Regions from separate parts of the Amycolatopsis sp. WAC 04169 genome, predicted to be linked through region 2. Evidence: riboswitches for the same ligand, from Rfam matches in the RefSeq annotation. Region 2 holds a riboswitch; the other holds the start of a gene.

Region 1 (15,685 bases), on a different contig from region 2:
CCACGACGGTGTCGACGGCTTCATCGCCGGCGCGCAGGCCCAGTTCGCGGGACTGAAGTTCAGCCTGCCCGCGGCGCCCGACGCGCACCACGACATCGCGCGGTTCCAGTGGTACCTCGGCCCGGAGGGCGCGGAGGAGCCGCTGGCGATCGGTTTCGACGTCATCACCGTCGAAGGCGGACGGATCAAGCAGGTGCTGGGCTTTCTCGACAAGATGCCCGGCTGACGATCACGCGAAGGCCTCCGGCGGCGGACAGGAGCAGACGAGGTTGCGGTCACCCGCGGCCCCGTCGATCCGCCGCACCGGGGGCCAGATCTTCGACGCGGTGAACCCGGCCGGGAACACTGCGATCTCCCTGCTGTACGGGCGATCCCACTCGCCCGCGAGACAACGCGCGGTGTGCGGGGCGTTCCGCAGCGGACTGCCCTCCAGCGGCCACTCCCCCGCGGCGACCTTCTCGATCTCGCCGCGGATCGCGATCATCGCGTCGCAGAACCGGTCGAGTTCGCCGAGATCCTCGCTCTCGGTGGGCTCGACCATGAGCGTTCCCGCGACCGGGAAGGACATCGTCGGCGCGTGGAGCCCGTAGTCGGCCAGCCGCTTGGCGACGTCGTCCACGGTGACGCCGGTCCGTTTGGTGAGCGCGCGGAGATCGAGGATGCATTCGTGCGCGACCAGGCCGTCGTGCCCGGAGTACAGCACCGGGTAGTGCGCGGCGAGACGCTTGGCGACGTAATTGGCGTTCGCGACCGCGGTCAGCGTCGCCCGCTTCAGGCCTTCCGCGCCCATCATCCGGACGTAGGCCCAGGAGATGGGGAGGATCGACGCGCTCCCCCACGGCGCGGCGCTGATCGGCCCCACCCCGGTGGCGGGGCCCGCGTCCGGCTGCAGCGGGTGGTTCGGCAGGTACGGCGCCAGATGCGCGCGGACCCCGATCGGGCCGATGCCCGGTCCGCCGCCACCGTGCGGGATGCAGAAGGTCTTGTGCAGATTGAGATGCGAGACGTCCGCGCCGAACTTCCCGTACTGCGCCACCCCGATCAGGGCGTTCAGGTTCGCGCCGTCGACGTACACCTGGCCGCCCGCGTCGTGCACCAGCGCGCAGACCTCTCGGACGGTGTCCTCGTACACACCGTGCGTGGAGGGGTAGGTGATCATGATCGCGGCGAGGTCGTCCGCGTGCTCGTCCACAGTGGACTTGAGGTGTCCGAGGTCGATATTGCCTTCGTCGTCGCATTTCACGACGACCACCCGCATCCCGGCCATGACCGCGCTGGCCGCGTTCGTCCCGTGCGCGCTGGACGGGATCAGGCAGATGTTACGCGCGGCGTTCCCCTGCTCGCGGTGATACGCGCGAATCGCCAGGAGACCGGCGAACTCACCCTGGCTTCCGGCGTTCGGCTGCAGGGAGACCGCGTCGTAGCCGGTGATCCCGGCGAGCCATCGCTCCAGATCCTTGACGACGGTGAGCAGACCGCCCGCGTCCTCGGCGGGCGCGAACGGATGCAGCCCGGCGAACTCGGGCCACGTGATCGGCTCCATCTCGGCCGTGGCGTTGAGCTTCATCGTGCACGAGCCCAGCGGGATCATGCTCCGGTCGAGCGCGACGTCCTTGTCGGACAACGCCCTCAGGTACCGCAGCAGCGCCGTCTCCGAGCGGTGCGCGTGGAAGACCGGATGGGTCAGGTAGTCGCTGGTGCGGCGCAGATCCGGCGGGAAGCCGTCCGCGGTGTCCGCGTCGAGCGAGTCCACATCGGACACCGCGACCCCGAACGCCTTCCACACCAGGGAAAGATGCTCACGGGTGGTCGTCTCGTCACAGGCGACGGCGACGTGGTCGGAGTCCACGAGCCTCAGGTTGACCCCGAGTTCCCGTGCCGTGCCGACGATCCCCGCCGCTCGACCCGGGACGGAAACCGTGACCGTGTCGAAGAACTCGCAGTGCACGACGTCGACACCGCTTTCGGCGAGGCCAGCCGCGAGCACCGTGGCCATCCGGTGCGCGCGGTTCGCGATGGCGCGCAGCCCTTCCGGGCCGTGGTACACCGCGTACATCGACGCGATGACCGCCAGGAGCACCTGCGCGGTGCAGATGTTGCTCGTCGCCTTCTCGCGGCGGATGTGCTGTTCACGGGTCTGCAACGCGAGCCGGTACGCGGGCGCGCCGTCGGCGTCCTTCGACACCCCGACCAGCCGGCCGGGCAGTTGCCGTTCGAGCCCCTGCCGGACGGCGAGGTACGCCGCGTGCGGCCCGCCGAAGCCCATCGGGACGCCGAAGCGCTGCGTCGATCCGATCGCGACGTCGGCGCCGAGTTCACCGGGCGGCCGCAGCAGGGTCAGCGCGAGCGGATCCGCGGCCATCACCACGGCCGCGCCCAGCGCCTTGACCTCGGCGATGGTGTGCTCCCATTCGCGGACGACCCCCGAAGCGCCCGGATACGACAGCAGCACGCCGAAGAAGTCGCCGCCGAGCCCGAGTCCGGTGATGCCCTGGGACAGGTCCGCGGTCACCAGGTCGATGCCGAGCGGTTCGGCGCGCGTGCGCAGCACCTCGATCGTCTGCGGAAGGGTGTCCTCGTCGACCACGAACCGGTTCGACTTCGCCTTGCCCGCCCGGCGGACCAGGGTCATCGCCTCGGCCGCGGCGGTCGCCTCGTCCAGCATCGACGCGTTGGCGATCGGCAGGCCGGTCAGGTCGGCGACCATGGTCTGGAAGTTGAGCAGCGCTTCGAGGCGCCCTTGCGAGATCTCCGGCTGATACGGCGTGTACGCGGTGTACCAGGCAGGGCTCTCCAGCACGGCGCGGCGGATCACCGGCGGGGTCACGGTGTCGTGGTAGCCGAGGCCGATCATCTGGACCATCGGCCGGTTGCGCGCGGCCAGCGCGCGGAGTTCGGCGAGCGCGCCGGTCTCGGTGGCGGGCGGCGGCAGGTCGGGCGGGGTCGCGGACTCCCGCAGCGACGCGGGGACGGCCCGCTCGGCGAGCTCTTCGAGGGAGGCGACGCCGACGACGTCGAGGATGCGCGCGAGCTCTTCGGCACCGGGGCCGATGTGCCGGTCCGCGAAGGGGGTTCCGGATTCGAGAGCGGCCAGTGACACGGGCTCCATCGGGGACCTCCCAAGACGCGGGGGTGGGGCCGGGACGGATTGTCCTGGCCCTCCCCACTCTGTCCGTACCCCCGAGGGGGCGCCTGAGAGTTTCGCCCGAGTGTTGAGCCGGGCTTGCACCGTCGGCGGGGCCGCCAGGCTGTGACCTGGCGAACCACTTTCCAGAGGCGTCTCTTCCGCGCGGTCCAGGGTGCCTGAGAGGTTCCGGGGAGGACTTGCTCCTTCGGCGCCGAGCTCAACGGTTATCGACTCGGTCTCTCCCGCGCGGATTCGTCGACCGCGGAAGTGAGCCTACCCTGCCGCTCCCGCGGCCTCATGATCAGCCGGTGCGACGCGCGTTACGGCGCTGCGTGAGCTCGTCCGGCGTGACCGTTTCGATCACGCCGCCGTCGGCCCGTTCGGCCGGGAACTCGTGGATGGTGCCGCTGATCTCCTGCATCGCGCCGCTGACGGCGATCCCGAAGACACCCTGCCCGCCCTGGAGTAAATCGACGATCTCTTCGGGCGAGGTGCACTCGTAGACGGTGGTGCCGTCCGAGAAAAGGGTGACCTTGGCGAGGTCGCGGACGCCACGCAGGCGCAGGTGGTCGACGGCGACGCGGATGTTCTGCAGGGAGACGCCGGTGTCCAGCAGCCGCTTGACCACCTTCAGGACGAGGATGTCCTTGAACGAGTAGAGCCGCTGCGAGCCGGAACCGTGCGCCGTGCGGATACTCGGCGCGACCAGCTTCGTGCGGGCCCAGTAGTCGAGCTGCCGGTACGTGATCCCGGCGATCTGGCAGGCGGCGGGGCCGCGGTAGCCGACGAGTTCGTCCGGGAGGGAAGAGTCGGGGAACAGCTCGCCCTGCTCGCCGTCAGCGACCGGAACGAGCGGCTCTTGAGGGCTACCAGCCTCGACCACGCCATGCCTCCCCTCGCCCGACCTGGCGGCCGGCGAACAAAGCCGCGCGGACCCACGGGAGTCCGCACCGGAGTTCCTCGTCAAGACGAATGCCCCAGACATCCGAATCACACCTTGGCGATTCACCTTCATTGACGGTAAGCGCGTCCGGCAAACCGGTCAACGCGACGCGCGGTCGGCCTCAAGCTCTTCTTGAGGCTTGTCGAGGACAGTCCCCCGTTCGGCCGCATGGTTGCCTGATTTACTCAGCCGTGTTAATTTTTACTCATGCAAGTAAATCCCTCCACCCAGAGTGCCCTGCAAGAGGTCCAGGCGGAGCTGGGGCTGTCGGTCACCGAGGCGGCCCGGCGGGCCCAGATCGTCGGGGCCGCGATCGCGACGATCGCCGACTTCGGCTATCACAAGACGTCGTTCGCGAAAATCAAGGAGCGGGCCGGGCTGTCCAGCACCCGGATCATCTCCTACCACTTCACCAACAAGGCCGGCCTGATGCAGGCCGTGGTCACCACCGCGACCGGGATGAAGGACAAGTTCCTCGAAGACCGCATCGAGGGCAAGACCGACCGTGCCGGGCTGCTGCGCGGCTACATCGAGGCGGAGATCGCCTTCCTCGGCTCGTACCCGGAACTGGTGCGGGTCATGGTCGAGATGGCGTCCAGCGGCTCGGACGCCGAGGGCTGGTTCATGTCGGCGCCGCTCGTCGAGGAGTTCCGGACCGGGCGGCTCGAACGCCAGCTGCGCCAGGGCCAGCAGGAAGGCGCTTTCGGCGACTTCGCGGCGGACGTGATGGCGTTGTCGATCGCGCAGGCCATCGACGGCGTCGCGGCGAAGTTCGCGGCCGATCCGAAGCTGGACCTGGAGCGGTACGGCCGTGAGCTGGCCGACCTGTTCCTCAAGGCGACCGCGGCCTGATCCGCATTCAGAGGACTAAACGCGCATGAAGAAGGGGCGGCACCAGCAGGCGCCGCCCCTTCGGTCAAGTTCCCGGGATCAGGTGTCCGCGCCGCGGAAGTCCTCCGGCGAGACCGAGTCGAGGAACTCGCGGAACTTCTCGACCTCGTCCTCCTGCTCGTCGGGGATGATGAGGCCCGCTTCCTCCAGCACCGCGTCGACGGCGTGGATGGGCACCCCCACCCGCAGTGCCAGCGCCACCGAATCGCTCGGCCGCGCCGAAACCCGGATGTCCCCGTCGAAGACCAGTTCCGCGAAGAACGTGCCTTCCTTCAGGTCGGTGATCACGACCTGTTCCAGCTCACGGCCCAGCGCGCCGATGACCTCCTTGAGCAGGTCATGGGTCAGCGGACGGGCCGGGCGGACTCCCTGCTGCTCCAAGGCGATGGCGGTGGCCTCGACCGAGCCGATCCAGATCGGCAGGTAACGCTCGCCTTCGGTTTCCCGCAGCAACAAGATCGGCTGATTCGCGGGCAGCTCCACCCGCACGCCGACGACGCGCATCTCGCTCATCGGGCTTCGCCTCCCTCTCGTGCGCACGGGCCGCAACGCTTGTCTCGACGACCAAGCGACGGTAGTCCCGACGCTACCCGTCTTCCGAGCGCTGTGCTCGCTGTCTCCGACATTCTCGGTTCGCCCGTGGCAAACCCGACTCTCACGGTACGGCATAGGGTGCCGAACATTCAGGCATTGACAAGTGGCCCCACAACGGCTCCCGGCCCCGTGGAACCGTTCAACCGCCCGTGACAGCCCGTATTCCGGCCTTCACCAAGAGCGTGTGCAACGCCACGGTCAAGGCCGCGAGCTCCCGGACGACCTCGTCGCCCCTCGCTTTGGCGTCCTCGTCACGATGCCGATACACCGGGGTCACGATCTGCTCCAGCAGGCCGACCTCGCGGTCGGCCGCCGCCCGGAAGGCACGCAGATGTCTCGGCTCGATACCGAATTCGGTCATCGCCTTCACGGTCTTGGCCACGAGGACCGCGTCGGGGTCGAAGAACCCCGCCGCACCTGGGCGCACCAGACCGTATTGCCGCAGCTCAGCCAGGGTGGCGGCGTCGATGCCGGCCTGGCGGAGCAGATCTTCCTCGGTCAGCCTGATCTCGCGATCGGTCTCGAAGTCCCCGGGGGACGGCAGTCCGCCGTTCTCCCCCGGGGCTTCGAGCGAAACGAGTTTCCGCGGCAGCCTCGGCATCGCCGCTTCCGGCGCGGCACCCCGATCCGCCGCGTCCAGCTGTTCCTTGATGACCTTCAGCGGCAGGTAGTGATCCCGCTGGGCGGACAGGACGAACCGCAACCGCTCCACGTCCGCCGGAGCGAACTGCCGGTACCCCGACGGGGTCCGGCCCGGCTGGACCAGACCCTCCGCCTCGAGGAACCGGATCTTGGAGATGGTGACATCGGGGAAGTCGCCGCGCAGCTGTGCCAGCACGGCCCCGATGCTCAACCCATCGCGCTGCGACGCATCCCGATCAGGCCGCCCGGCCGCCGTCACCGTGCCCCCTGGCCCCCGGATCCCGGGCCGGTCAGGAAGACCAGGCGGAACTTGCCGATCTGCACCTCGTCGCCACCGGCGAGGACGGCCTGGTCGACCGGCTCGCGGTTGACGTAGGTGCCGTTGAGGCTGCCGACGTCGATGACGACGAACTCGCCGCCCTCACGGCGGAACTCGGCGTGCCGCCGGGAGACCGTGACGTCGTCGAGGAAGATGTCGCTGTCCGGGTGCCGCCCCGCGCTGGTGGTGTCGCGGTCCAGCAAGAAGCGCGAACCCGCGTTCGGGCCCCGCTTGACGACCAGCAGCGCGGAACCCGCGGGCAGCGCGTCCACACCCTGGACGGGGGCCTCGGCAGCCGGAGGAGCCTCAGTGCCTTCGACGTCGGCCAGGAAGTCGGCCCGGAAGACAGAAGTCCGCTCCGGAGACTGCTCCGGGGGAACGCCGGGCCCGTCGTTCGTGCTCACCTGAGCTCTCCTAACGCATGTGTGTTGCCACTACTCAAGAACGTGTGGAGGTCAAACGTACCGTGCCTGATCGAATCTCCGGCCCGCGGCTCCCCCTTGTCCTCCCGAAGGGCCACGGCCTGCGGCTATTCCTTGATCAGCGCCTGGTACGCCTCGGCCTCCAGCAGGGATTCCACCGAGCTCGCGTCGTCGAGACGGAGCTCGATCAGCCAGCCCTCGCCGTACGGGTCGCTGTTGATCAGCTCGGGCGATTCGGTCACCGCGTCGTTGACCGCGACCACCTCGCCGTCGAGCGGGGCGAACAGCTCCGAGACGCTCTTGGTCGATTCGACCTCGCCGAACGCGTCACCCGAACCGACCTGCTTGCCGACCTCGGGCAGTTCGACGAACACGACGTCACCGAGCTGGTCCTGGGCGTACTCCGTGATGCCCACGCGCACGAGCCCGCCGTCGCGCACGGAGACCCACTCGTGCTCCTCGGTGTACCGCAGTTCTTCTGGAGTGGACAACGCCGCTCCCCTTTCTGATGCCCTCACTCGAAACCGACGCGCGCAGTTTCGCATCCCGCCGGGTCACGCGCCCGGCGCCTCCCGCAAGGCGCGCACGGTCTGGACGATGTACAGCACGCCCGAATAGACGTACAGGACCGCACCCCACGCCGTGAAGGCGTAACCGATCGGCCGGGCGATCGCGGCGATGTCGGAGCCGCCCTGGGTGAGCAGCAGGAACGGGAAGGCGTACATCAGCACGAAGGTGGCGCCCTTGCCGATGTAGGTGACCTCCGGCGGGGCGAACCCCCGGCGGCGCAGCAGCAGGACGCAGACGCCGAGGACGGCCTCCCGCACGACCAGCGGGACCACCAGCCACCACGGGATGATGTCGCGGATCAGGAAGGCGACGAGGGTCGCGAGGATGTAGAGCCGGTCGGCGGCGGGGTCGAGCAGCTGGCCGAGCCGCGACATCTGGTTGAGCCAGCGGGCGAGTTTGCCGTCGAGCCAGTCGGTGAGCGCGCTGAACACGAGCAGCGCGAGCGCCCAGCCGTCCTCCTTCGGGCCGAGGAGCAGCCACAGGAAGACCGGCACCCCGGCGAGCCGGAGGATCGAAAGCATGTTGGGGACGTTCAAGGCCTGCCGCAGCAGGGAAGGCTCTTCGCTGGTCACGCTCGGTTCGGGGGGCGTACTCACCCGCTCAGCCTAGCCAGCGGCGGCAGGTCCTTCCGCGTCAGCTGGCCCGGGTGTGCGTCCAGCCGCGGCGTTGCAGGTCCGCGCTGGTCAGCGCCACGGGCCTGCCTCGGTGGTCGGTGCCCATCCAGCGATGGTGGCCCGCCGAGTTCTCCAGGACGTACGGGCGGCCGCCACACCAGACGACGGTGCACGGGGCCGTCGGGGGAAGCTCCGTGCTCGCCGGTGCGGTGGCCTGGGGTGACGCGGGGTCGGTCTGTTCGTCGGTCTTCATCGCTCTCACGGTTTCGGTGACGGGGACTGGGACACGCCGGAGCGCTACTTGTCTTTTCGGCAGAACGGGGCCGCGCGTTAACGGCTCGGCGCCGGATTCGTCCGATCGGTTCGCGACGACAGCAGGGTGTTGCCGCGCCGTGAACGGCATATTAATTGTCCACAGTGGACAGTGATCGGGCGGTCCTCGCGTATCGCGGCGGCGCGGTCGCGATAGCCTCCCGCGAATCGAACGTGGCTCAATGCCACGACATCGGGCCCGGCCGGGTCAGAATGGGCCGGCCACGACCGGCCGACGAAAGGATCGCCTTGCCCGTCTCGACGACCACGGGAACGTGGCGGCGCCTGATCGCGGTCTGTGCCGTCGCCGGAACGCTCGCCGCCTGTTCGGGCGAAGCTCCGCCACCGCCAGTCACTTCGATGTCGGTCTCACCGCCTTCACTCTCGTTGAGCGCCTCCCCCGTGTCGGTGCCGCCGATCCCGTCCCAAACCGCGCCGAGTCCGTCCGCCGCCCCGACTTCCGCCCCCGCACCCAAACCCGCTGAACCGGTACAGGGTTCCTGCGGAACGGTGACCGCGGCGAGCGGGCTGACCCTGCAGGTGCTCAACGGGCCGGGCGTCTCGTGCGCGGACGCGACCGGGATCGTCGATTCGTTCCACAAGAGGATCGCCGGACGTCAGTCCGCGGGCTCGGACGAGCCGGTCAGCGAGACCGTGGACGGCTGGCTGTGCGTCTCCGGCGCTCCCGCCGCCCAAGGCGGCACCAGTTGCAGCAAGGGCGAGCAGAACGTGTTCGCCGCCGTCGTCCCCGTCGAATGAACCATCCCCGAGAAGAAGGGCCCATGAAGAGTCTCGCCGTGCTTCCCGCCGCGCTCGCCGTCGTCCTGCTGAGCGGTTGCGGCGCCGATCCCGCACCCGCGGCCGCACCGCCGCCGTCCTCCCCCGCTTCCACGCCGGCACCCGCCGGAACACCCTGCGGCGAGATCGCCGGACTTCAAGGCGCGAAGAACAAGGTCGTGGCACGCGGGAAAACCGACTGCGGCGAAGCGACACAGGTGCTCACGGACTACTTCGCCAAGCTGACACCCGCCGAAGCGGCGTCGCCGCAAGGCCCCGGGCCGGTGGTGATCGGTGCCTGGACCTGTGGCAGTGGGCCGAACGATCCGGTGACGAGCTGTTCGACCGAGGACGACCGGCAGATCGACGCCACCCGGAGCTGAGCACGGCCGGCGGCGTCACTTCGCGCGACGCCGCCGGTACAGGACGCCTAGCCCGATCAGCATTCCGAGCAGGACCAAGCCGACGAGCGCGACGACCACCAGGCTCAAGACCCGCGAAGTCTTCGACCGGTAGGCGAATCCGTCACCGGCGAAGATCCTGTCGCCCTCCGCGACCCTCTCACCGTCGATCCTCCCGTGACCGGTTCGCCCGTCGTCGAATCGCCACCCGGCCGAGCAATAGGGGAAGGTGCCGCTCATCGGCGGCCCCTCCTCGACGCATCCGGAGACGGCGGTGACCGTGACGTCCTCTCCGGTGTCCAGCTCGCGCACGCGGTCGCCGAGGGCTCCCCCGGTCACCCACAACAGGAAAACGAGCGGGATCCCGCCCAGCAGCATCAGCAAGAGAAACCTGGAAGTCCCCGGTTCACCTGACAAGAAAGTCCCTTCTTCCCGACCCTTCCAGGCTATTCGCCGAGGCGACGGAGTGATACGGGATTTGTACCCACCCCCTTGCCAGGCGAAGTAAGAGTCGTCTAGACTCAAACTATGCTCACCAGGGAAGACGCCATGAAGGCGGTCGAGGACGCGGCCGGCCCGGCCGCGCTGTTCGCCCGCCATCGCTACCGCGAACTGGCGGCCGTGCTCCACCCCGACCGCAATCCCGGCGACGCGCGGGCCCACCGCGCGGCGGCCATGCTCAACCGCCTCCACGACGAGTGGAAACGGTCCCGGCGTCAGACGGTCACCACGGCCACGTCGGCGTACACGCTCGTCGCTCCCCACGCGGTCGGCAGTGTCGCCACGACCTACCGGACCACCGGCCCGCATCTGGTCAAACTCGTCCGCGATCCGGCGCTCAACCCGCTGATCCACGCCGAATGGGAGGCGTTGCGCGCGCTCGACGGCTTCACCGAGCGGCACCGGTGGCTGCGCCCCTATTACCCGCGACTGCTCGACACGTCGGGGCCGGTCGCGAGGGGCGATCGGGCGTTCAGCGTCCTCGATCCGCTCGTCGACGGCTTCCTCACCCTCGCCGACATCGGGAAGGCCTTCCCCGGCGGGCTCGACGGCCGCGACTACGCCTGGATGCACCGTCGCCTCCTGCGTGCCATGGCAGGCGCGCACCGGGCGGGCGTCGTCCACGGCCACCTGACCGCGGACAACGTGCTCGTTCATCCGGCACAGCACGGCATCGTCGTCGCCGGATGGTCCTTCGCCGTCGAAGACGGTGCGCTTCCGCTGGCGGCCGACAAATCCGTCCACTACCCACCGGAAGTCCACAAAGGACTGCCGATGACCGCGGCCACCGACGTCCACATGCTCCACAGCTTGATGCTGGAACTGCTGGCACCGGACGAAATCCGCCAACGCCGGTTCGCCGAGGGATGCCTCCAGGACATCCCGGCACACCGACCCGAGGCCGTCGATCTGCTCGACGAGTACGACGAACTGCTCGCCGACCTGTACGGCCCCCGCACCTTCCGACCGTTCATCATCCCCGAGACAGGAGCCTGACCATGGGACACGGACACTGGGACGACAACGCCTACGCCGCCGCGAAGACCTTCCGGAAGGCCAAGGGCGAGGACGACTTCGGCTACACCGCCGATCTCCGCTCCAAGCCCGCGAAGGAATGGAAGGTCGCACCCGCGCTGGACCCGCTGAACGCCGTGCGGGAATGCCGGGATTCGGCCGACCACACCGATTCGACGCCGATCGCGGTGCTGTTCGACGTCACCGGGTCGATGCGCCGGGTGCCGCGGATCATGCAGGGCAAGCTCGGCAAGCTGCACGGCCTGCTGAAGCGCCGGGGCTACCTGGCCGACCCGCAGGTGCTGTTCGGCGCGATCGGCGACGCCGACAGCGACCGGGTTCCCTTGCAGGTCGGGCAGTTCGAATCGGACAACCGGATGGACGAGCAGCTGCGCACGATCTTCCTCGAAGGCGGGGGCGGCGGGCAGAAGAGCGAGTCCTACGAGCTGGCCGCGTACTTCATGGCGCGGCACGTCGTGACCGACGCCTGGCAGAACCGCGGCCGCAAGGGCTATCTGTTCATCATCGGCGACGAGCTGAACAAGCCCGCGCTGGAGGCCCGCCACATCCGCCGCGTGATCGGGGACGACGTGCGGGAGGACATCGACCCGGCCTCGGTGTACCGGGAGCTGGCCCGCAAGTGGCACGTGTACTTCGTGCTGCCGAACCAGTCTTCGTACTACAACGACCCGCAGATCGGTGAGCACTGGAGCGATCTGCTCGGCCAGAACTTCCTGAAGCTGGACGACCCGGGCGCGGTGTGCGAACTGATCGCCGCCACCATCGGGCTGGAAGAGCGGGTGGTCGACGTCGACCGCGCGCTCGCCGACCTCGCGGACGTCGGCTCGGTCGCCGAAAGCAAGGCGGTCGGCAAGGCGCTGGCGAGGCTCGGTACCAAATCGGTCGTCACGTCGGCGGTGCCCGACGCCGACGGGCCGAGCGACGTGGTGCTGCGATGAGTCTGCTGGACGGTCACGTGGTGGTGGTCGGGCTCGGCTTCGGCGACGAAGGCAAGGGCGCGGTGATCGACGCGCTCTGCGCCGCCCGGCCCACCACCGCGGTGGTCCGCTTCAACGGGGGCGCGCAGGCCGCGCACAACGTCGTCGTGGACGGGCGGCACCACACCTTCAGCCAGTTCGGGGCGGGCACGTTCGCCGGCGTGCCCACCCATCTGTCGCGGTTCGTGCTCGTCGAGCCGTTCGCGCTGGCCGCGGAAGCCCGGCGGCTCGAAGCGGTCGGCGTCCGGAATCCGCTCTCGCTGCTGAGTGTGGACGGCCGGGCTCTGCTCACGACGCCGTTCCACATCCACGCCAACCGGGCCAGGGAGGAGGCCCGTGGCGTGAACCGGCACGGTTCGTGCGGCAAGGGCATCGGCGAGACCGTCTGGTACTCGCTGTTGCCCGGGGCCTCCCCGGGGGACGTCGTGGAGAGCCAGGAGGTGATCGGGACGCCGGGGGAAGCGCCGACGGTCGCCGACTGCGCCCGGCCGTCGGTGTTGCGGCGCAAGCTGGACGCGCTCGCGCGGTTCTACGCGCCGCTCGCCACGCCACCGCACAGCGTGGACGAACTGGTGGCGCTGTACCGCGATTTCGCGGACGCGGTGCGGATCACCGACGGGGACGAAACGGGGCGGCTGGCGGATTCCGGGCGGCTGGTGTTCGAGGGAGCGCAGGGGGCTCTCCTCGACCAGTACCACGGGTTCCATCCGCATACGACCTGGTCGACGACCACGCCGCACAACGCCCGCGCCCTGTTGGGCGGGCGTCCGCACACCGTCGTGGGGGTGACGCGGACGTACCTCACCCGGCACGGCGCGGGACCGCTGCCGACCGAGTCCGCCGCCGTGCTCGCCCGCTTTCCCGAGGCGCACAACGAAACCGGCGAGTTCCAGGGCGCGTGGCGGGCGGGCCATCTCGACGCGGCCCTGCTGGACTACGCGATCGCGGCCTGCGACGGCGTGGACGCGCTCGCGGTGACCCACCTCGACGCGACCGGGCTGAAGGTCGTGCCCCGGGACGGTTCGGCCGCCGTCGATCTGCCGGATCCGCTGGCGTGGTTCGGCGCGCGGCTGCCGGTGGCCGTCATGGGGTACGGCCCGGACAGGGCGGGTTACCGGGTCGCGGAGGCAAGGTCGACAATCAACGCGTGATCGATTCGACGCCGGTGTCCGTTGACGTGCTCGTGGTGCGGTTCGCCCCCGGCACCCGGAACGTGCTGCTGGGAATCGCGCCGCGGGCGGCCGAGCCCTTCGAGGGGGAGCTCGCCCTGCCCGGGGTGCTGCTGGGGCTCGGTGAACGGTTGCGGGAGGCGGCGAGCCGGGCGGTGGTCGGCAAACTCGGCCTCCCGCCCGACGCGGTCTCGGCGACGGGACAGCTCGCCACCTTCGACGAGCCGAACCGCGATCCCCGAGGTCCCACGCTCTCCATCGCCTTGTGGGCCACGGTGAGTCCCGCGCTCGACGATCCGGGGAACGTCGTCTGGGTGCCGCTGGACGAGGTCCCGCCGCTGGCGTTCGACCACGACCGGATCGTCGCGGACTGCCGCCCGATGCTGGCCGAACGGCTGTGGCGGGACGTCGCCTTCACCGCCGGGCTGCTGGGCCCGATCTTCACCACGGCACAGGCGTTGGACGCCACCGAAGCGCTGACCGGGGACCGCCCCTATCCGGCCAACCTCGGCCGGACGATGGAGCGGGTCCCCGGTTTGCGGCGTACCACCGAACACGCGGCCGCCCTCCCCAAGGGAGGACGGCCGCCGTCGCTGTGGCGCTGGGAGTGACTCAGATCCCGCAGGAGGACGCCGACCAGAACCGCGTCGACCGGTGTGCCACGTGCGTGTGATCGTTGTGGCCGGGGTAGCCCGGCCCGAGGATCTCCGCGAACCCGTGGTTACGGGCCTGCTTCGCCAGCCCGCAGAAACCCTGTGAGCCGGCACCGAGATCGACGGCGTCACCGTAGAGATGACGGCTGTTGGTCGCGCCGCCGACCGCGTTGTTGCAGGCGACGCTGCGGAAACCGCCGTTGACGTCGATCGGCCGGTCGCCCATGGCGTGCCGCATCGCCTGCAGCTTCCACATCGAGACCAGCGCGTTGGCCTTCGCCGTCGCCGGCGGGACGTTGCCGCCCGACCAGTCGGAGTTGCACCGGTTCAGTTCCGCGTAGGTGAAGTTGATCGGCGTGCAGTCGTCGTCCTGCAACGCGTAGAGCTTCGAGAACGTGGCCGGACCGGCGATGCCGTCCGCCCCCAGCCCGTACGCCTGCTGGAAACGGGTGACCGCGGCCTTGGTCCCCGCGCCGAACTGGCCGTCGAGGGCGAGCACGCCGCCGTAACCGGGGTACCCGGCCACGCGGATCTGCAGCTGCCGGACGTCCTCACCGGACGCGCCTTCCGACAACGTGCGTCCCCAGGAGTAGCAGGCGTCGGCGACGGACACATCGCCCGCCGTCACCGGACCTGGATCGGCGGCGGCCGGGGTGGCCACCGCGGTACCGAGCCCCGCCACCAGGGCGAGCATCGGCAGGAGGAAACGAATGCGCATGACAGGAACACCTTTCAAAGCAGGGAAGGTGAGACCCGTGACCCCCACGGGTTGTCAACGATTCACTGCCGAGGATGCTAACGCGGTTCCGGTTACCGCGCTGTGGGTCGTTCGACCCACACGCCCGAACCCGGAACTCGCGTGATTGGAGACGTGACTCGCGTGATTGGAGCCGGAACGCGCCGGATCACGCGAGTTCCGCCCCCGATCACGCGAGTTCCGTGTCCAATCACGCGAGTTCGGAGTTCAGGCCCCTGTCATCAGCCCTTCAGCTGCGGGAAGTCCTCCTCGCGGAACTCCCCCGCCGGGCGCCCGTCGGCCTCGTTCTCGCGGCCGCGCAGTTCGACGCGCCGGATCTTGCCGGAGATCGTCTTGGGCAGTTCGGTGAACTCCAGCCGCCGGATTCGCTTGTACGGGGCCAAATGTTCCCGGCAGAAGGCCAGGATGGACACCGCGGTGTCGGCCGTCGGTTCATGTCCGTTCGTCAGGACGACATACGCCTTCGGTACCGCCAGGCGGATCGGGTCCGGCGCCGGGACGACCGCCGCTTCGGCGACCGCTTCGTGTTCCAGCAGGACACTTTCCAGCTCGAACGGCGAGATCCGGTAGTCCGACGCCTTGAAGACGTCGTCCGTCCGGCCCACGTAGGTGATGTAGCCGCGTTCGTCGATCGAACCGACGTCGCCGGTGTGGTAGAAGCCGTTCGCGAAGGCCGCGGCGGAGCGTTCCTCGTCGTCGGCGTATCCGGCCATCAGCCCCACCGGCCGCTTGCCGAGGTCGAGGCAGATCTCGCCCTCCTGCGCGCGCTCCCCGGTCACGGGGTCCACGAGTGCCACGGTGAAGCCCGGCAGCGGGCGGCCCATCGACCCCGGCACGACGTCCTGTCCGGGGGTGTTGGCGATCTGGACGCTGCTCTCCGTCTGCCCGAAACCGTCCCGAATCGTGACACCCCAAGCCTTTTCGACCTGGTCGATCACCTCGGGGTTGAGCGGCTCGCCCGCGCCGACCACCTTGCGCGGC
Region 2 (15,685 bases):
CGTGGCTTCGAACGTCTCTGAGCCCCTGATCGGGCTCACGTCCTATTTGGAACCCGCGAAGTTCCTGGTGTGGGAGACCGAAGCGGCGCTGCTCCACCGCGTCTACGTCGATGGGATCGTCGCGGCGGGCGGGATCCCGGTCCTGCTGCCGCCGGTGAGCGAGGCACACGATCGGCTGATGTCCGCCGTGGACGGTCTCGTGCTGGTCGGCGGCGCGGACGTCGACCCGGCACGTTACGGGCAGGAGCAGCACGCGACGACGTACACGCGGCCGAACCGGGACGCGTTCGAGTTCGGCCTGCTGCGGTCCGCTTTGGACGGTGGGAAACCGGTGCTCGGCGTGTGCCGCGGACTGCAGGTGCTCAGCGTCGCGCTGGGCGGCACGCTCGTCCAGCACCTGCCGGAGACGGTGGACAGCGCGGATCACCAGCCCGCGCCGGGGGTCTTCGGCACCACTACGGTGAGGTTTGCCGAGGGCAGCCGCGTCGCGTCGATCCTCGGCGCCGAGACCAAGGTGCCGTGTTACCACCATCAAGCGATCGAGAAGCTCGGCGACGGGCTGGTCCCGGTCGGCTGGGCCGCCGACGGGACCATCGAGGCGGCCGAACTGCCCGGTGACGGGTTCGTGCTCGGCGTCCAATGGCATCCCGAACAGAATCCCGACGACATCAGGCTTTTCGAAGCGCTGGTGAAAGCTGCGAAGGAGCGCGAATGACCACGTTCGAGGTGATCAACCCCGCCACGGAAGAGGTGGTGAGGTCGGTCGAGCTGACCTCGGCCGAGGAGACCGACGCGGCCATCGCCCGCGCGCACGCGGCGTTCCCCGCCTGGCGCGCGGTGGCCCCCGGCGACCGGGCGCGGCTGCTGCGCCGGTTCGCCGACGCCGTCGACGCCGACATCGAGCACCTCGCCGCGCTGGAGGTCGCCAACGCCGGCCACACGATCGGCAACGCGCGCTGGGAGGCGGGAAACGTCCGCGACGTGCTGACGTACTACTCGGCTTCGCCCGAACGGCTGAGCGGCAAGCAGATCCCGGTGCCCGGTGGCGTGAACATGACGTTCCACGAGCCACTGGGCGTGGTCGGGGTGATCGTGCCGTGGAACTTCCCGATGCCCATCGCCGGCTGGGGGTTCGCGCCCGCGCTCGCCGCCGGGAACACCGTCGTGCTCAAACCCGCCGAGCTCACCCCGCTCACCGCGATCCGCCTCGGCGAACTCGCCCGCGAGGCGGGGATCCCCGAAGACGTCTTCCAGGTGCTTCCCGGCAAGGGTTCCGTGGTGGGGCAGCGTTTCGTGGACCACCCGGCGGTGCGGAAGGTGGTGTTCACCGGCTCCACCGAGGTCGGCAAACAGATCATGGCGGGCTGCGCCGCGCAGGTGAAGCGGGTGACCCTGGAGCTCGGCGGCAAGAACGCGAACATCGTGTTCGCCGACGCCGACCTGGAAAAAGCCGCGGCCACCGCGCCGTACGGCGTCTTCGACAACGCCGGGCAGGACTGCTGCGCGCGGTCGCTGATCCTGGTGCAGTCGAGCGTGTACGACAAGTTCATGGAGCTGCTGGAACCCGCGGTGAACGGCGTCGTCGTCGGGGATCCGCGGCTGGAGATCACCGAGATGGGCCCACTGATCTCGGCGGGGCATCACGCGAAAGTCTCGTCCTATGTGGACGATTCCGCGCCGGTCGCCTTCCGGGGCAGCGCGCCTGTGGGCCCCGGATACTGGTTCGCACCGACCGTCGTCACCCCGCCGGACCTGCGGCATCCGCTGGCGTCCGAGGAGATCTTCGGTCCGGTCGTCGCCGTGGTCCCGTTCGACGGGGAGGCGGACGCGGTGACCATGGCCAACCGGACCGAGTACGGGCTGTCCGGCTCGATCTGGACCCGTGACGTCGGCCGCGCCTTCCGCGTCGCGCGCGGTGTCGAGGCAGGGAACCTGTCGGTCAACTCGCATTCGTCCGTCCGGTACTGGACGCCGTTCGGCGGGTTCAAGCAGTCCGGATTGGGCCGCGAACTCGGCCCGGACGCCGTCGACGCCTTCACCGAGACCAAAAACGTTTTCATCAGCACGGAGGAATAATGGTTCAGCGTTTCGAAGGCCGCGTCGCCGTCATCACCGGAGGCAGCAGCGGAATCGGCCTCGCCACCGCGCGGCGGCTGGCGAGCGAAGGCGCGAAGGTCGTCATCGGAGACATCTCCGCCGAGACCGGGAAGGCCTCGGCCGACGAGGTCGGCGGTCTGTTCGTGCAGGCCGACGTCACCGACGCCGAGCAGGTCGAGGCCCTGTTCCAGACCACTGTGGACACTTTCGGCTCGGTCGACGTCGCGTTCAACAACGCCGGTATCTCGCCGCCCGAGGACGACTCGATCCTCACCACGGGCATCGACGCGTGGGAGAAGGTGCAGAAGGTCAACCTGACGTCGGTGTACCTGTGCTGCAAGGCGGTCTTGCCGCATATGCAGCGGCAGGGGAAGGGCTCGATCATCAACACGGCGTCGTTCGTCGCGGTGATGGGCGCGGCGACGTCGCAGATCTCGTACACCGCGTCCAAGGGCGGCGTGCTGGCGATGAGCCGGGAGCTGGGCGTGCAGTTCGCGCGGGAGAACATCCGGGTGAACGCGCTGTGCCCGGGTCCGGTGAACACGCCGCTGCTCAAGGAGCTGTTCGCGAAGGACCCCGAGCGGGCCGCGCGGCGGCTGGTGCACGTGCCGGTCGGGCGGTTCGCGGAGCCGGAGGAGATCGCGGCCGCGGTCGCGTTCCTGGCGAGCGACGACGCCTCGTTCATCACCGCTTCGCAGTTCCTGGTGGACGGGGGCATCTCGGGCGCCTACGTCACCCCGCTCTGATGCCATGCGTTTAGTCCTCTGAATGCGGTGAAGTACATGAAGGCCCCCTTCCTTGCGCCTACGTACAGGAAGGGGGCCTTCATGTACTCGGGCCGGCCGTCGCGCTCGGTACTGGGGGCCGAAGGACGCTTTCCCCTCGTCTCATGCGGTGAAGGGCCCTTTCATCCCGGGCCGGCTGACCTTGCCCGCGTTTAGTCCTCTGAATGCGGTTGTTTTGTCCGTGAAGGCCTCCTTGAGGGAGCCTGGGTCCCTCAAGGAGGCCTTCACGGACCGGAGCCGGGCTGACCGTCACTCGTCCCGGTGGCTGGGATGGCGGCCCGCTGACCTGCGCTGTAGTCCTGAGAACGCGAAGCCAGCATCCAGGACCACCCAGGAGGCCAGAGCATGACCCGGCAGATGAGCACCGCCATGCGTGACTGCATCGACCTGTGCAACGAGTGTCACGTCCGCTGCGAGGAGATGATGACGCGCTGCATGGAGATGGGCGGCGCGAAGCTCGGGATGATGATGGTGACCTGCGCGGACATGTCCCGCATGTGCGCCGACATGATGATGCGCTGCTCCGCGATGGTCGCCGACCTCGAAATGATGCGCATGTGCGCGAAGATGTGCGGCCTCGCCTCCCAGATGATGCGCATGTGCGCCGACGAGTGCGCCAAGACCGGCGACGGCGAGCTCGCCGACGCGGCCGACATGATGAGGCGCTGCGCCGAGCTCTGCGGCACGATCACCGCCGAGATGATGATGGAGAACGCGTAACTCGCGTGATCAGGGTCGTCACTCGCGTGATCGAAGGCGTAACTCACGAGTCACGGCTCTGATCACGCAAGTGACGTCGTCGGCGGTGAGTAGACGCGCGCTGAACAGGCCAGGTACGGTGTGCGCACAACTTCAGACAGGGCCGTCGAGCTGGAGCGGGAGAGCCCCCACGAACGTGGTGGGGCACCGAAGGAGCAAACTCCCCGGAATCTCTCAGGTACCCACTACCGCTTCACGCGAGGCCACTCTGGAAAGCAGGCGCGCAAGTGCGCCTCACCCAAGGTGAAAGCCACCCTCATCGGTGGTGAAACTCTCAGGTGCCATGACAGAGGGGGAGTTCCCAGCGCACCGGTCTATCCGGCGCCTGACCCAAGGAGCTCCCTTGACCAGTACGTCCTTCGACGACCGGCACATCGGCCCCTCGGAGTCCGAGCAGGCCAAGATGCTCGCCGAGGTCGGCTACGGCAGTCTCGATGCCCTGGTGCAGGCCGCGGTGCCGTCCGCGATCCGGGTCACCCGCGACCTCGAACTTCCCCCCGCCGCGTCCGAAGAGGACGCCATCGCCGAGCTTCGCGCGCTCGCCGCGCTCAACAAGCCGATGACGCAGATGATCGGCCTCGGCTTCCACGACACGGTCACCCCGGCGGTCATCCGCCGCAACGTGCTGGAGAACCCGGCCTGGTACACGGCGTACACGCCGTATCAGCCGGAGATCTCGCAGGGCCGTCTCGAAGCCCTCCTCAACTTCCAGACCATGGTCTCCGAGCTGGCCGGTCTCGCCACCGCGAACGCCTCCCTGCTCGACGAGTCCACCGCCGTCGCCGAGGCCGTCATGCTGATGCGCCGCGCGTCGAAGGCGAAGTCGAACAAGGTCGTCCTCGACGCCGAGTGCCTGCCGCAGACCATCGCCGTCGTCCGCACCCGCGCCGAGGCCATGGGCGTCGAGGTCGAGGTCCGCGACCTGCTCACCGGCCTGCCGGAGGAGTTCTTCGGCGTCGTCGTCCAGTACCCGGGCGCTTCCGGCGTGCTGCGCGGCGCGGGCTTCTACTCCGCCATCTCCGAGACCGCGAAGGCCGCCGGCGCGCTGTACACCGTCGCCGCCGACCTGCTCGCCCTCACCCTGATCACCGCGCCGGGTGAGTTCGGCGCCGACATCGCCGCCGGTTCCACCCAGCGCTTCGGTGTCCCGCTCGGTTACGGCGGCCCGCACGCCGGGTTCATGGCCGTCCGCGCCGGGCTCGAGCGTTCGCTGCCGGGTCGCCTGGTCGGCGTCTCGGTCGACGCCGACGGCAACCCCGCGTACCGCCTCGCCCTGCAGACCCGCGAGCAGCACATCCGCCGCGAGAAGGCGACCTCCAACATCTGTACCGCGCAGGTCCTGCCCGCCGTGCTCGCCGCGATGTACGCGGTCTACCACGGTCCGGACGGCCTCAAGCGCATCGCGACCCGCGTCCACGAGCTCGCCGCCGGGCTGGCCGGGGCGCTGCGCGAGGGTGGCGTCGAGGTCGTCCACGAGGGCTTCTTCGACACGGTCCTCGCCCGCATGCCCGGACAGGCCGAAGCGGTCGTAGCGGTCGCGCGCGAGAACGGGATCAACCTCGGCCCGGTCGACGCCGACCACGTCCGCATCGCGGTCGACGAGGTCACCACGCCCGCGATCATCGCCAAGGTGCTCAACGCGTTCGGGATCGAGAACCAGGCCGGAAGCGCCCAGGCGCTGCCTGCCGGCCTCGGCCGCGAGAGCGAGTATCTGACTCACGAGGTCTTCCACTCGCACCGTTCCGAGACCGCGATGCTGCGCTACCTGCGCGGCCTGTCCGATCTGGACTACGCGCTCGACCGCGGCATGATCCCGCTCGGCTCCTGCACGATGAAGCTCAACGCCACCACCGAGATGGAGCCGATCAGCTGGCGCGAGTTCGCGGGGATCCACCCGTTCGCCCCCGCCGACCAGGCCGAGGGCTACCACACCCTGGTCGAGCAGCTGTCGGGCTGGCTCGCCGAGGTCACCGGCTACGACAAGGTGTCGCTGCAGCCGAACGCGGGCAGCCAGGGCGAGCTCGCCGGTCTGCTCGCGATCCGCGCCTACCACCACGCCAACGGCCAGACCGAGCGCGAGGTCTGCCTGATCCCGTCGTCCGCGCACGGCACGAACGCCGCCTCCGCGGTGATGGCCGGGATGCGCGTCGTCGTGGTCAAGTGCACCGACGAGGGCAACGTCGACCTCGAAGACCTGCGGGCCAAGGTCGAGGCCAACCGCGACACGCTGTCCGCGATCATGGTCACGTACCCGTCCACGCACGGCGTGTACGAGAACGGCATCGACGAGCTGGCCAAGATCGTCCACGACGCGGGCGGCCAGGTCTACGTCGACGGCGCGAACCTCAACGCGCTGCTCGGGCTCGCCAAGCCGGGTGAGTTCGGCGGCGACGTCTCGCACCTGAACCTGCACAAGACCTTCTGCATCCCGCACGGTGGCGGCGGCCCCGGCGTCGGCCCGGTCGCGGTCCGCGCGCACCTCGCGCCGTACCTGCCGAACCACCCGCTGCTGGAGAAGGCCGGCCCCGAGACCGGTGTCGGCCCGATCAGCGCCGCCCCGTACGGCTCGGCGTCGATCCTGCCGATCTCGTGGGCGTACGTCCGCATGATGGGCGCGGGCGGGCTCACCGCCGCGACGCAGGTCGCCGTGCTCGCCGCGAACTACGTGGCCAAGCGCCTCAACCAGCACTACCCGGTGCTCTACACCGGGCAGGACGGCCTGGTCGCGCACGAGTGCATCCTCGACCTGCGCGGGCTCACCAAGGAGACCGGCGTCAGCGTCGACGACGTCGCGAAGCGCCTGATCGACTACGGCTTCCACGCCCCGACCATGTCGTTCCCGGTCGCGGGCACGCTGATGGTCGAGCCGACCGAATCCGAGGACCTCGGCGAGATCGACCGCTTCATCGAGGCCATGATCGCCATCCGCGCCGAGATCGACGCCGTCGCGCAGGGCAAGTGGGCCGCGGACAACAGCCCGCTGCGCAACGCCCCGCACACCGCGGAGACCCTCGTCGGCGACTGGGACCTGCCCTACGACCGCGAACTGGCCGTGTACCCCGCCGGAGTGAACCGCAAGTCCAAGTACTGGCCCCCGGTGCGCCGCATCGACGGCGCGCGCGGGGACCGTAACCTCGTCTGCTCCTGCCCGCCGCTCAACGCCTACGAGAACTGAGGCACTTGATGTCGAAAGAGACGTCCCTGCACGGAGTCCACAAAGGACTGGGTGCGCTGTTCACCGATTTCGCGGGCTGGTCCATGCCGATCCGCTATTCCAGCGAACTGGCGGAGCACAAGGCGGTCCGCGAGGCCGCCGGCCTGTTCGACCTCTCCCACATGGCCGAGATCGAGGTGACCGGCCCGCAGGCCGCCGACACCCTCGACTACGCGCTGGTCGGCAACCTGTCCGGGGTCAAGCCGGGCCGGGCGCGCTACACGATGATCTGCGACGAGAACGGCGGCGTGCTGGACGACCTGGTCGTCTACCGGCTCGCCGACGAGAAGTTCCTGGTCGTGGCCAACGCGGGCAATGCCACCGTGGTCGCGGAGGCGCTGGCCGAGCGGGTCTCGGGTTTCGACGCGGTCGTCGAGAACAAGTCCGAGGACGTCGCGCTGATCGCCGTCCAGGGCCCGAAGGCCGTCGAGATCCTCGGTGCCGTCACCGACGCCGACCTGGGTGCGCTCAAGTACTACGCGAGCGTACCGGCCGTCGTGAAGGGCCACGACGTCCTGCTCGCCCGCACCGGCTACACCGGCGAGGACGGCTTCGAGCTGTACGTCCCGGCCGGTGAGGCGCCCGCCGTCTGGCGCATCCTCACCGACGCGGGCGAGCCGCACGGCCTGCTCCCGGCCGGCCTCGCCTGCCGCGACACCCTGCGTCTCGAAGCGGGAATGCCGTTGTACGGCAACGAACTCAGCCTCCAGCTGAGCCCGTTCGAGGCAGGCCTCGGCCGCGTGGTCAAGTTCGAGAAGCCGAACGACTTCGTCGGCAAGGCCGCGCTCGAGGAGCTGTCCAAGAAGGACGTTCCCCGCGTTCGCGTCGGGCTCAAGGGCTCCGGCCGCCGCGCGCCGCGTCACGGCTACACCGTCCTGGCCGGCGAGACCGAGATCGGCGAGGTCACCAGCGGTGCCCTCTCGCCGACGCTGGGTTACCCGATCGCCATGGCCTACGTGGACCGGGAGCACTCCGAGCCCGGCACCGAGCTTTCCGTCGACATCCGGGGCCGTATCGAACCCGTCGAGGTCGTCGCCCTGCCCTTCTACTCCCGCGCCTGAAAGGCCCCTTTCTCATGAGCATCCCCCAGGACCTGAAGTACACGAAGGAACACGAGTGGCTGAACGTCGCCGACGGCGTCGCCACCGTGGGCATCACCGCCTTCGCCGCCGAGTCGCTCGGTGACATCGTGTTCGTCCAGCTCCCCTCGGTCGGCGACACCGTCACCGCGGGCGAGGTGTTCGGCGAGGTCGAGTCGACCAAATCGGTCAGCGAGCTGTACGCACCCGTGGACGGCGAGGTCGTCGAGGTGAACGAGGCCACAACGGACACCCCCGAGCTCATCAACTCGGACCCGTACGCCGAAGGATGGCTCCTGAAGGTGCGTCTGTCCGGCGACGTGCCGGCCCTGCTCGACGCCCAGGCGTACGCCGTCCTGACCCAGGAGAACTGAGAACTCATGGTGAACGCTGCTGTGTTCAATTCAAGCCTGTCCGAAGTGGACCCCGAGGTCGCCACCGCCGTCGCGGCCGAACTCGACCGGCAGCAGTCGACCCTGGAGATGATCGCCTCCGAGAACTTCGCCCCGGTGGGCGTGCTCGAAGCGCAGGGTTCGGTGCTGACCAACAAGTACGCCGAGGGTTACCCCGGCCGCCGCTACTACGGCGGTTGTGAGCACGTCGACGTCATCGAGCAGCTGGCGATCGACCGCGCGAAGGCGCTCTTCGGCGCCGAGCACGCCAACGTCCAGCCGCACTCGGGCGCGCAGGCCAACGCCGCCGCCATGGTCTCGGTGCTCAACCCCGGCGACACCATCCTCGGTCTCGACCTCGCCCACGGCGGGCACCTGACCCACGGGATGAAGATCAACTTCTCGGGCAAGCTCTACAACGTCGTCGCCTACCACGTCGACAAAGAGACCGGGATCGTCGACATCGAGGAGATCGAGCGCCTCGCCAAGGAGCACAAGCCGAAGCTGATCATCGCCGGCTGGTCGGCGTACCCGCGTCAGCTCGACTTCGCCGAGTTCCGCCGCATCGCCGACGAGGTCGGCGCGAAGGTCATGGTCGACATGGCGCACTTCGCCGGTCTGGTCGCCGCCGGGCTGCACCCGAGCCCGGTGCCCTACGCCGACATCGTCACCACGACCACGCACAAGACCCTCGGCGGCCCGCGCGGCGGCATCATCCTGTCCCGTCAGGAACTCGCCAAGAAGATCAACTCGGCGGTGTTCCCCGGCCAGCAGGGCGGTCCGCTGGAGCACGTCATCGCCGCCAAGGCCGTCGCGCTCAAGATCGCCGCGAGCGAGGAGTTCCGCGAGCGCCAGCAGCGCGTGCTCGAAGGCGCGAAGATCCTGGCCGACCGCCTTTCGCGCACGGACTGCAGCGAGGCGGGCGTCCGCGTGCTGACCGGCGGCACCGACGTGCACCTGGTGCTCGTCGATCTGGTCAACTCCACTTTGGACGGTCAGCAGGCCGAGGACCGGCTGCACTCGGTCGGCATCACGGTCAACCGCAACGCCGTCCCGTTCGACCCGCGTCCGCCGATGGTCACCTCCGGGCTGCGGATCGGCACCCCGGCGCTGGCGACCCGCGGCTTCGGCGCCGAAGACTTCGCCGAGGTCGCCGACATCATCGCCGAGGCGCTGCGCCCGGACTTCGACGAGGATCTGCGCCAGTCGCTGTCCGCCCGGGTCGAACTGCTGGCCAAGAAGCACCCGCTGTACGCGGACCTCGGCCGATGAGCGCGCTCCCCGAGGGGCGCAAACTTCTCCGGCTGGAAGTCCGCAACGCGCAGACCCCGATCGAGAAGAAGCCGCCGTGGATCAAGACCCGGGCCCGCATGGGTCCGGAGTTCACGGAGCTCAAGGGACTGGTCAAGCGTGAAGGCCTCCACACCGTATGTGAGGAGGCCGGTTGCCCCAACATCTACGAGTGCTGGGAAGACCGCGAGGCGACGTTCCTGATCGGTGGCGACCAGTGCACGCGCCGGTGTGACTTCTGCCAGATCGACACGGGCAAGCCGGAGGCGCTGGACCGGACCGAGCCGCGCAAGGTGGCGGAGTCGGTGCAGGCCATGGGCTTGCGCTACTCGACGGTCACCGGTGTCGCGCGTGACGACCTGGAGGACGGCGGCGCGTGGCTGTACGCGGAGACCGTCCGTCAGATCCACGCGCTGAACCCGGGTACCGGTGTCGAGCTGCTGATCCCGGACTTCAACGCGGATCCGGACCAGCTGGCCGAGGTGTTCGGTTCGCGGCCGGAGGTTTTGGCGCACAACGTGGAGACGGTGCCGCGGATCTTCAAGCGGATCCGCCCCGGCTTCCGGTACGCGCGGTCGCTGGAGGTCATCACGAAGGCTCGTGAGGCCGGTCTGGTGACGAAGTCGAACCTGATCCTCGGCATGGGTGAGACGCCGGAGGAGGTGGCTCCGGCGATGAAGGACCTGGTCGACGCGGGCTGCGAGATCCTCACGATCACCCAGTACCTGCGACCCTCGCCGAGGCATCATCCGGTGGACCGCTGGGTCAAGCCGGAGGAGTTCGTCGAGCATTCGAAGGCAGCCGAAGCGATGGGCTTCGCTGGTGTGATGGCCGGGCCGCTCGTACGCTCGTCGTATCGGGCCGGTCGCCTTTTCGCCCAGACGAAGGCCCACCGCGGCGAAGCGCTGTCGGAGAATTTGGCCCATCTCGCCGCCGAAGGGCCCGCGGCCCAAGAGGCCAGCTCACTGCTGGCCAGATAGGAAGGAGGGCAGATCAATGGCGATCAGCGTCTTCGACCTGTTTTCGATCGGCATCGGCCCCTCCAGCTCCCACACGGTGGGCCCGATGCGCGCCGCACTGACCTTTGTGGACGGTCTGGCGGCGGACGGTGACCTCGCCGCCACGGCCCGCGTCCAGAGCGAGCTTTTCGGCTCGCTCGGCGCGACCGGGTTCGGGCACGGCAGCGACAAGGCCGTGCTGCTCGGGCTGTCCGGGGAGCGTCCGGAGGAGATCGACACCGACACCGTTCCGGGCAAGATCGCGGCGATCCGCGAATCCTGCCGGTTGAAGGTGCGCGGCGAGCACGAGATCGTGTTCACCGAGGACACCGACCTGACCATGCACCGGCGGAAGTCGTTGCCGGCACATCCGAACGGGATGATCTTCCGCGCGTTCGACGCCGACGGGAAGGTGCTGCGCGAGCGCACCTACTACTCCGTCGGCGGCGGCTTCGTGCGCGACGAGTCCTACGAGACCGACACCGTCGTCGTCGAGGACTCGACGAAGCTGGAGTTCCCGTTCCGCACCGGCGCGGATCTGCTGAAGCACTGCGAGGACACCGGGCTGCCCATCAGCGAGATCATGCTGCGCAACGAGCTTTCGTGGCGCACTCGCGAGGAGATCCGCGAAGGGCTGCTGGAGATCTGGCAGGTCATGGCGGAATGCGTGCGCAACGGCTGCGAGCACGAGGGCGTGCTGCCGGGCGGGCTGAAGGTGCCTCGGCGCGCGAAGGCGTTGCACGAGAAGCTGCTCGCCGAGGACGGCGTCGGCGACCCGCTGTACGCGATGGACTGGGTGAGCCTGTACGCGCTGGCGGTCAACGAGGAGAACGCCGCGGGTGGCCGCGTCGTCACCGCGCCGACCAACGGCGCGGCGGGAATCATCCCGGCCGTTCTGCACTACTACCAGCGGTTCATCCGGGGTTCGTCGGACGACGGCATCGTGACGTTCATGCTCACCGCGGGCGCGATCGGCTCGATCCTCAAGCAGACGGGGTCGATCTCGGGCGCCGAGGTCGGCTGTCAGGGCGAGGTCGGTTCGGCCAGCGCGATGGCCGCCGCCGGGCTCACGGAGGTCCTCGGCGGTTCACCCGCGCAGGTGGAGAACGCCGCCGAGATCGGCGTCGAGCACCACCTGGGGCTCACGTGCGACCCGGTCGGCGGGCTGGTGCAGATCCCGTGCATCGAACGCAACGCCGTCGGCGCGTCGAAGGCGATCCACGCGGCGCGGATGGCGATGCGCGGCGACGGTTCGCACGTCGTGACGCTGGACAAGGCGATCAAGACGATGCGCGAGACCGGTGCCGATATGAGCGTGAAGTACAAGGAGACCGCTCGCGGCGGCCTCGCCGTGAACGTCATCGAATGCTGACGCCCCGCATTTAGTCCTCTGGATGCGGTAGTTGCACACGCAAGTACCGCATCCAGAGGACGAATTGCGGGCCGCCTAAACTCGAAGGGTGGAGTCGAGCACGGTCGCGAACGCGGGTGACGCGCTGTTCCGCCCGGTGCGCGCGGGCAACGCCTTCGAGGAGACCGTCGAAAGGCTGCTCCAGGCGATCCGGCTGGGCGTGGTGGGCGCGGGGGAGCGGCTGCCCTCGGAGCGTGAGCTCGCCGAGCGGCTCGGGGTCAGCCGGGTGACGCTGCGCGAGGCCATCCGCGCGCTGTCCGACGCGGGCTACGTCGAGTCGCGGCGCGGGCGGTACGGCGGCACGTTCGTCAACGACGTCCTGCCCGACCCGCCCGCCGCCGACGGCCGGAAGGTCGACAACGCCACCCTGGAGGACGCGCTCGGCCTCCGGCACGTCTTGGAGACCGGCGCCGCCGAGATGGCGGCGTCGCGTTCGCTCAGCCCGGCCGACCGCCAGCATCTGACCAGCACACTCGCCGAGGCCGCGGCGGCCGACGTCGGCGACTACCGGCGCAAGGATTCGCGGCTGCACCTGGCGATCGCCGAGGTCACCGCGTCCGGCTCGCTGACCACGGCGATGGCCGACGCGCGGATGCGGGTCAACCAGCTGCTCGACATGATCCCGCTGCTCGAACCGAACCTGGAGCATTCCAACGCCCAGCACGAGGCCATCGTCGACGCGATCCTCGCCGGGGACTCCGAAGCGGCCCGCCGGGCGATGACGGAACACGTCGAAGGGACCGCTTCACTGCTTCGCGCGTTCCTCGCCTGATCGGCTCGCATTTCGTCCTCTGAATGCGGTGGTTCGTGATGCCAACTACAGCATCGAGAGGACGGAATGCGGGAGGCCTGACACGGTTCGGTGACTTTCCCACAACCTTTTCACTCGTTCGGGCGTCTAACCTGGCGTGGAAAACCCGGATGAGGCAGACGCACCCGAGTCGGAGACCACGGCCACCCCGGAGCCGAAAGGGAAGAAGCGCAGGTGGCGCAAGATCGCCGCCTGGACGCTCGGCCTGGTGATCGGCATCCCGGTCGTCGCGTTCGGGCTCGCGTACGTCCTGCTCGACGTCCGCAGCCCGCAAGAGGTCCTCGCCGACCTCGACAAGACCGTGGTCCTGCAGAACGCGGACGGATCCGAGCTGCTCAAGGTCGTCCCGCCCGGCGGCGACCGGCTGTTCGTGCCCTACGACGCCGTCCCCGCGAAGCTGCGCGACGCGATCATCGCGACCGAGGACCCGACCTTCTGGGACAACGAGGGTTTCGATCTCACCGGGCTCGGCCGCGCGCTGGTGACCGGCGTCGGCGGCGGCTCGGGGATCACCCAGCAGTACATCAAGAAGTCCACCGGCAACGAGGACGCCACCCTCACGCGGAAGTTCTCCGAACTCGTGCTCGCCACGAAGATCACCCAGCAGCAGACCAAGAAGGAGATCTTCGAGAGTTACGTCAACATCATCTCGTTCGGCCGCGGCACCTACGGCCCGGCTTCGGCGATGAACGCCTACTTCGGCCGCAAGCTCGACGACTCGATGACCTGGAGCGAAGCGGCCTTCCTCGCGGGGATGATCCAGTCTCCTTCGGTGCACGACCCGTACGCATCCAGCCACGAGCACGCGATGAAGCGCTGGTCCTACGTGGTGAACAAACTGGTCGCGCGTGGCTACGTCAGCCAGGCCGAGGCGGTCTCCATGACCTATCCGGAGGACGCGATCCAGGCGCCGTCGGAGACCCGCGCCGGTCGCGTCACCTACGAGCAGTACCACATCAAGCAGCAGGTCCTCGCCGAACTCGAGCAGGTCGGCTACCCGCTCGACCGGCTCCGCGGTGGCGCGATGAAGGTCGAGACGACCATCGATCCACGTGCCCAGGCCGAAGCCGAGAAGGCGGTCAAGGACCGGTTGAAGGGACAACCGGAGCACTTCCGCGCGTCGCTGGTCGCCGTCGAACCCGGGACCGGGGCCATCCGCGCCTACAACGGCGGCGGCTGGAGCGTGCACGACTACGCGGGCACCCCGTACGGCACCGGCACGGCTTTTCAGCCGCTCATCCTCGCCGCCGGGCTCGAACGGGGGGTGAACGTGGACGAACCGCTGAAGGCGCCCGCGTCGGTCGATTTCCTCGGCGAGACCTTCGAGTTCCAGGACCAGTGCGGCGAAACCGGGAAGTGCACGCTGCGCGAGGCGATGGGGCGAGGGGCTCAGGGCCCGTTCGTCGACCTGGCGAAGAAGCTCGGCGCGGAAGCGGTTCGGGAAGGCGCCCGCGCGGCCGGGATCCCCGAGTCCGTCGACGGCGCGGTGACCCTGCGCGAGAAGGACGGATTCCTGATCGGGCCGGGGATCGCGGTCGGCCGGTATCCCTTACGCCCCAGTGACATGGCCGGTGCCTACGCGACCTTCGCTGCCGGCGGTGTGCGCGCCACGCCGCATCTGGTGTCGAAGATCCGGGACGAGAACGGCGAAGTCGTGTGGGAACGGCCGTCGGACAAGACGCCCGCGTTCCAGGGCGACGAGGCGCTGAGCCGCCGGATCGCGGGCACGATGAGCCAGGTGCTGGCCACCGGCCTGAAGGATCGTCCGGCGGCGCTGAAGACCGGCGACTTCCAGTTCAACGAGACGGACGACAACGCGGGCGGCTGGGCGGTCGGGTACACGCCGCAGCTCGCGACCGCGGTGTGGGTCGGCTCCGACGAGCCGCGCCGGATGCGGGACGCCGCCGGGGAGAAACTGACCGGCCGGACACTTCCGGCGGACATGTGGCAGCGCTTCATGAGCGGTGTCCATCGAGGACAGCCGGCGCGGTGGCCGGACGGTTCCGAGCCGCGTCCCGCCACGACGGCGCCGCGGTGAGGTCCGCGTGATCAGCGTCTGATCACGCGGCCGTCAGGGCTTCACGAGCACGACGGTCAGCCCGTCGTAGCCCTTGCTGCCGACCGTCTGGATCGCCGTCGCGTCGACGCGGGGCTCGGCGGCGATCATCTCGTGGAGCCGCCTGATCCCTTGGACGTTCGGGTCTTCGCTGGCGGCATCGGTCACCGCGCCACCGCGGACGACGTTGTCGACCACGATCACGCCGCCGGGCCGGACGAGCTTCAGCGACGCCTCGAAGTAGGCCGGGTTGTTGACCTTGTCGGCGTCGATGAACGCCAGATCGATCGGGCCCTCGACCGACGGCAGCAGGTCCAGCGCCTTGCCGACCCGGACGTCGACCAGCCCGCCGAGCCCGGCCGCGTCGATGTTGCGGCGCGCGACCTCGGCGTGCTTCGGGTCGTATTCAAGCGTGACGAGCCTGCCCTGCGGCGGCAGCGCGCGGGCGAGCCAGATCGTGCTGTACCCGCCGAGCGTGCCGATCTCCAGGATGGACCGGGCGCCGATCATCCTCGCCATCAGGTTGAGCAGTTTGCCCTGGTTCGGCGCGACGGCGATCGACGGCAGCCCGGCCTCGTCCGACGCCTTCCGCGCGCCGTCGAGGGCGGGGTCGGACGGGACGAGCACCCCGGACAGATAGTCGTCCACTTCGGACCACAGTTGCTGTGACATGGCACCTCCGCCGCCAACGTACTCCGAGGTGATCAGGCGGCGCGGCGTCCGGCTTTCGGGATCACCAGCGGGGTGCCGGTCTCCGGGCACGGCATGACCCGGCAGGGCAGCTCGAAGATCT

The links. A riboswitch is a leader RNA that binds a small molecule or an ion and turns the genes downstream of it on or off. The one in region 2 is predicted to bind glycine.
Region 1: another riboswitch for glycine. It lies ahead of gcvP (aminomethyl-transferring glycine dehydrogenase); the one in region 2 lies ahead of gcvP (aminomethyl-transferring glycine dehydrogenase).

What each region holds. Positions count from the first base shown of each region.
Region 1 is NZ_QHJI01000007.1:2,189-17,873, forward strand. It holds gene DMC61_RS19405 (nuclear transport factor 2 family protein) at 1-226, shown strand, start outside; gene gcvP (aminomethyl-transferring glycine dehydrogenase) at 230-3,109, opposite strand; glycine riboswitch at 3,281-3,382, opposite strand; gene DMC61_RS19415 (MerR family transcriptional regulator) at 3,429-4,010, opposite strand; gene DMC61_RS19420 (TetR/AcrR family transcriptional regulator) at 4,278-4,922, shown strand; gene DMC61_RS19425 (bifunctional nuclease family protein) at 5,001-5,474, opposite strand; gene DMC61_RS19430 (MerR family transcriptional regulator) at 5,695-6,456, opposite strand; gene garA (glycogen accumulation regulator GarA) at 6,453-6,920, opposite strand; gene gcvH (glycine cleavage system protein GcvH) at 7,046-7,429, opposite strand; gene DMC61_RS19445 (CDP-alcohol phosphatidyltransferase family protein) at 7,493-8,104, opposite strand; gene DMC61_RS19450 (hypothetical protein) at 8,142-8,375, opposite strand; gene DMC61_RS19455 (hypothetical protein) at 8,614-8,910, opposite strand; gene DMC61_RS19460 (hypothetical protein) at 8,945-9,193, shown strand; gene DMC61_RS19465 (hypothetical protein) at 9,217-9,594, shown strand; gene DMC61_RS19470 (hypothetical protein) at 9,610-9,990, opposite strand; gene DMC61_RS19475 (adenylate cyclase) at 10,141-11,109, shown strand; gene DMC61_RS19480 (hypothetical protein) at 11,112-12,086, shown strand; gene DMC61_RS19485 (adenylosuccinate synthetase) at 12,083-13,276, shown strand; gene DMC61_RS19490 (NUDIX domain-containing protein) at 13,273-13,905, shown strand; gene DMC61_RS19495 (D-Ala-D-Ala carboxypeptidase family metallohydrolase) at 13,907-14,665, opposite strand; gene DMC61_RS19500 (AMP-binding protein) at 14,926-15,685, opposite strand, start outside.
Region 2 is NZ_QHJI01000009.1:183,603-199,287, forward strand. It holds gene DMC61_RS26065 (glutamine synthetase family protein) at 1-21, shown strand, start outside; gene DMC61_RS26070 (gamma-glutamyl-gamma-aminobutyrate hydrolase family protein) at 2-715, shown strand; gene DMC61_RS26075 (aldehyde dehydrogenase) at 712-2,076, shown strand; gene DMC61_RS26080 (3-oxoacyl-ACP reductase) at 2,076-2,843, shown strand; gene DMC61_RS26085 (hypothetical protein) at 3,228-3,602, shown strand; glycine riboswitch at 3,840-3,941, shown strand; gene gcvP (aminomethyl-transferring glycine dehydrogenase) at 3,985-6,816, shown strand; gene gcvT (glycine cleavage system aminomethyltransferase GcvT) at 6,825-7,916, shown strand; gene gcvH (glycine cleavage system protein GcvH) at 7,931-8,308, shown strand; gene glyA (serine hydroxymethyltransferase) at 8,315-9,598, shown strand; gene lipA (lipoyl synthase) at 9,595-10,596, shown strand; gene DMC61_RS26115 (L-serine ammonia-lyase) at 10,613-11,986, shown strand; gene DMC61_RS26120 (FadR/GntR family transcriptional regulator) at 12,075-12,797, shown strand; gene DMC61_RS26125 (transglycosylase domain-containing protein) at 12,934-14,874, shown strand; gene DMC61_RS26130 (O-methyltransferase) at 14,908-15,564, opposite strand; gene DMC61_RS26135 (ABC transporter ATP-binding protein) at 15,597-15,685, opposite strand, start outside.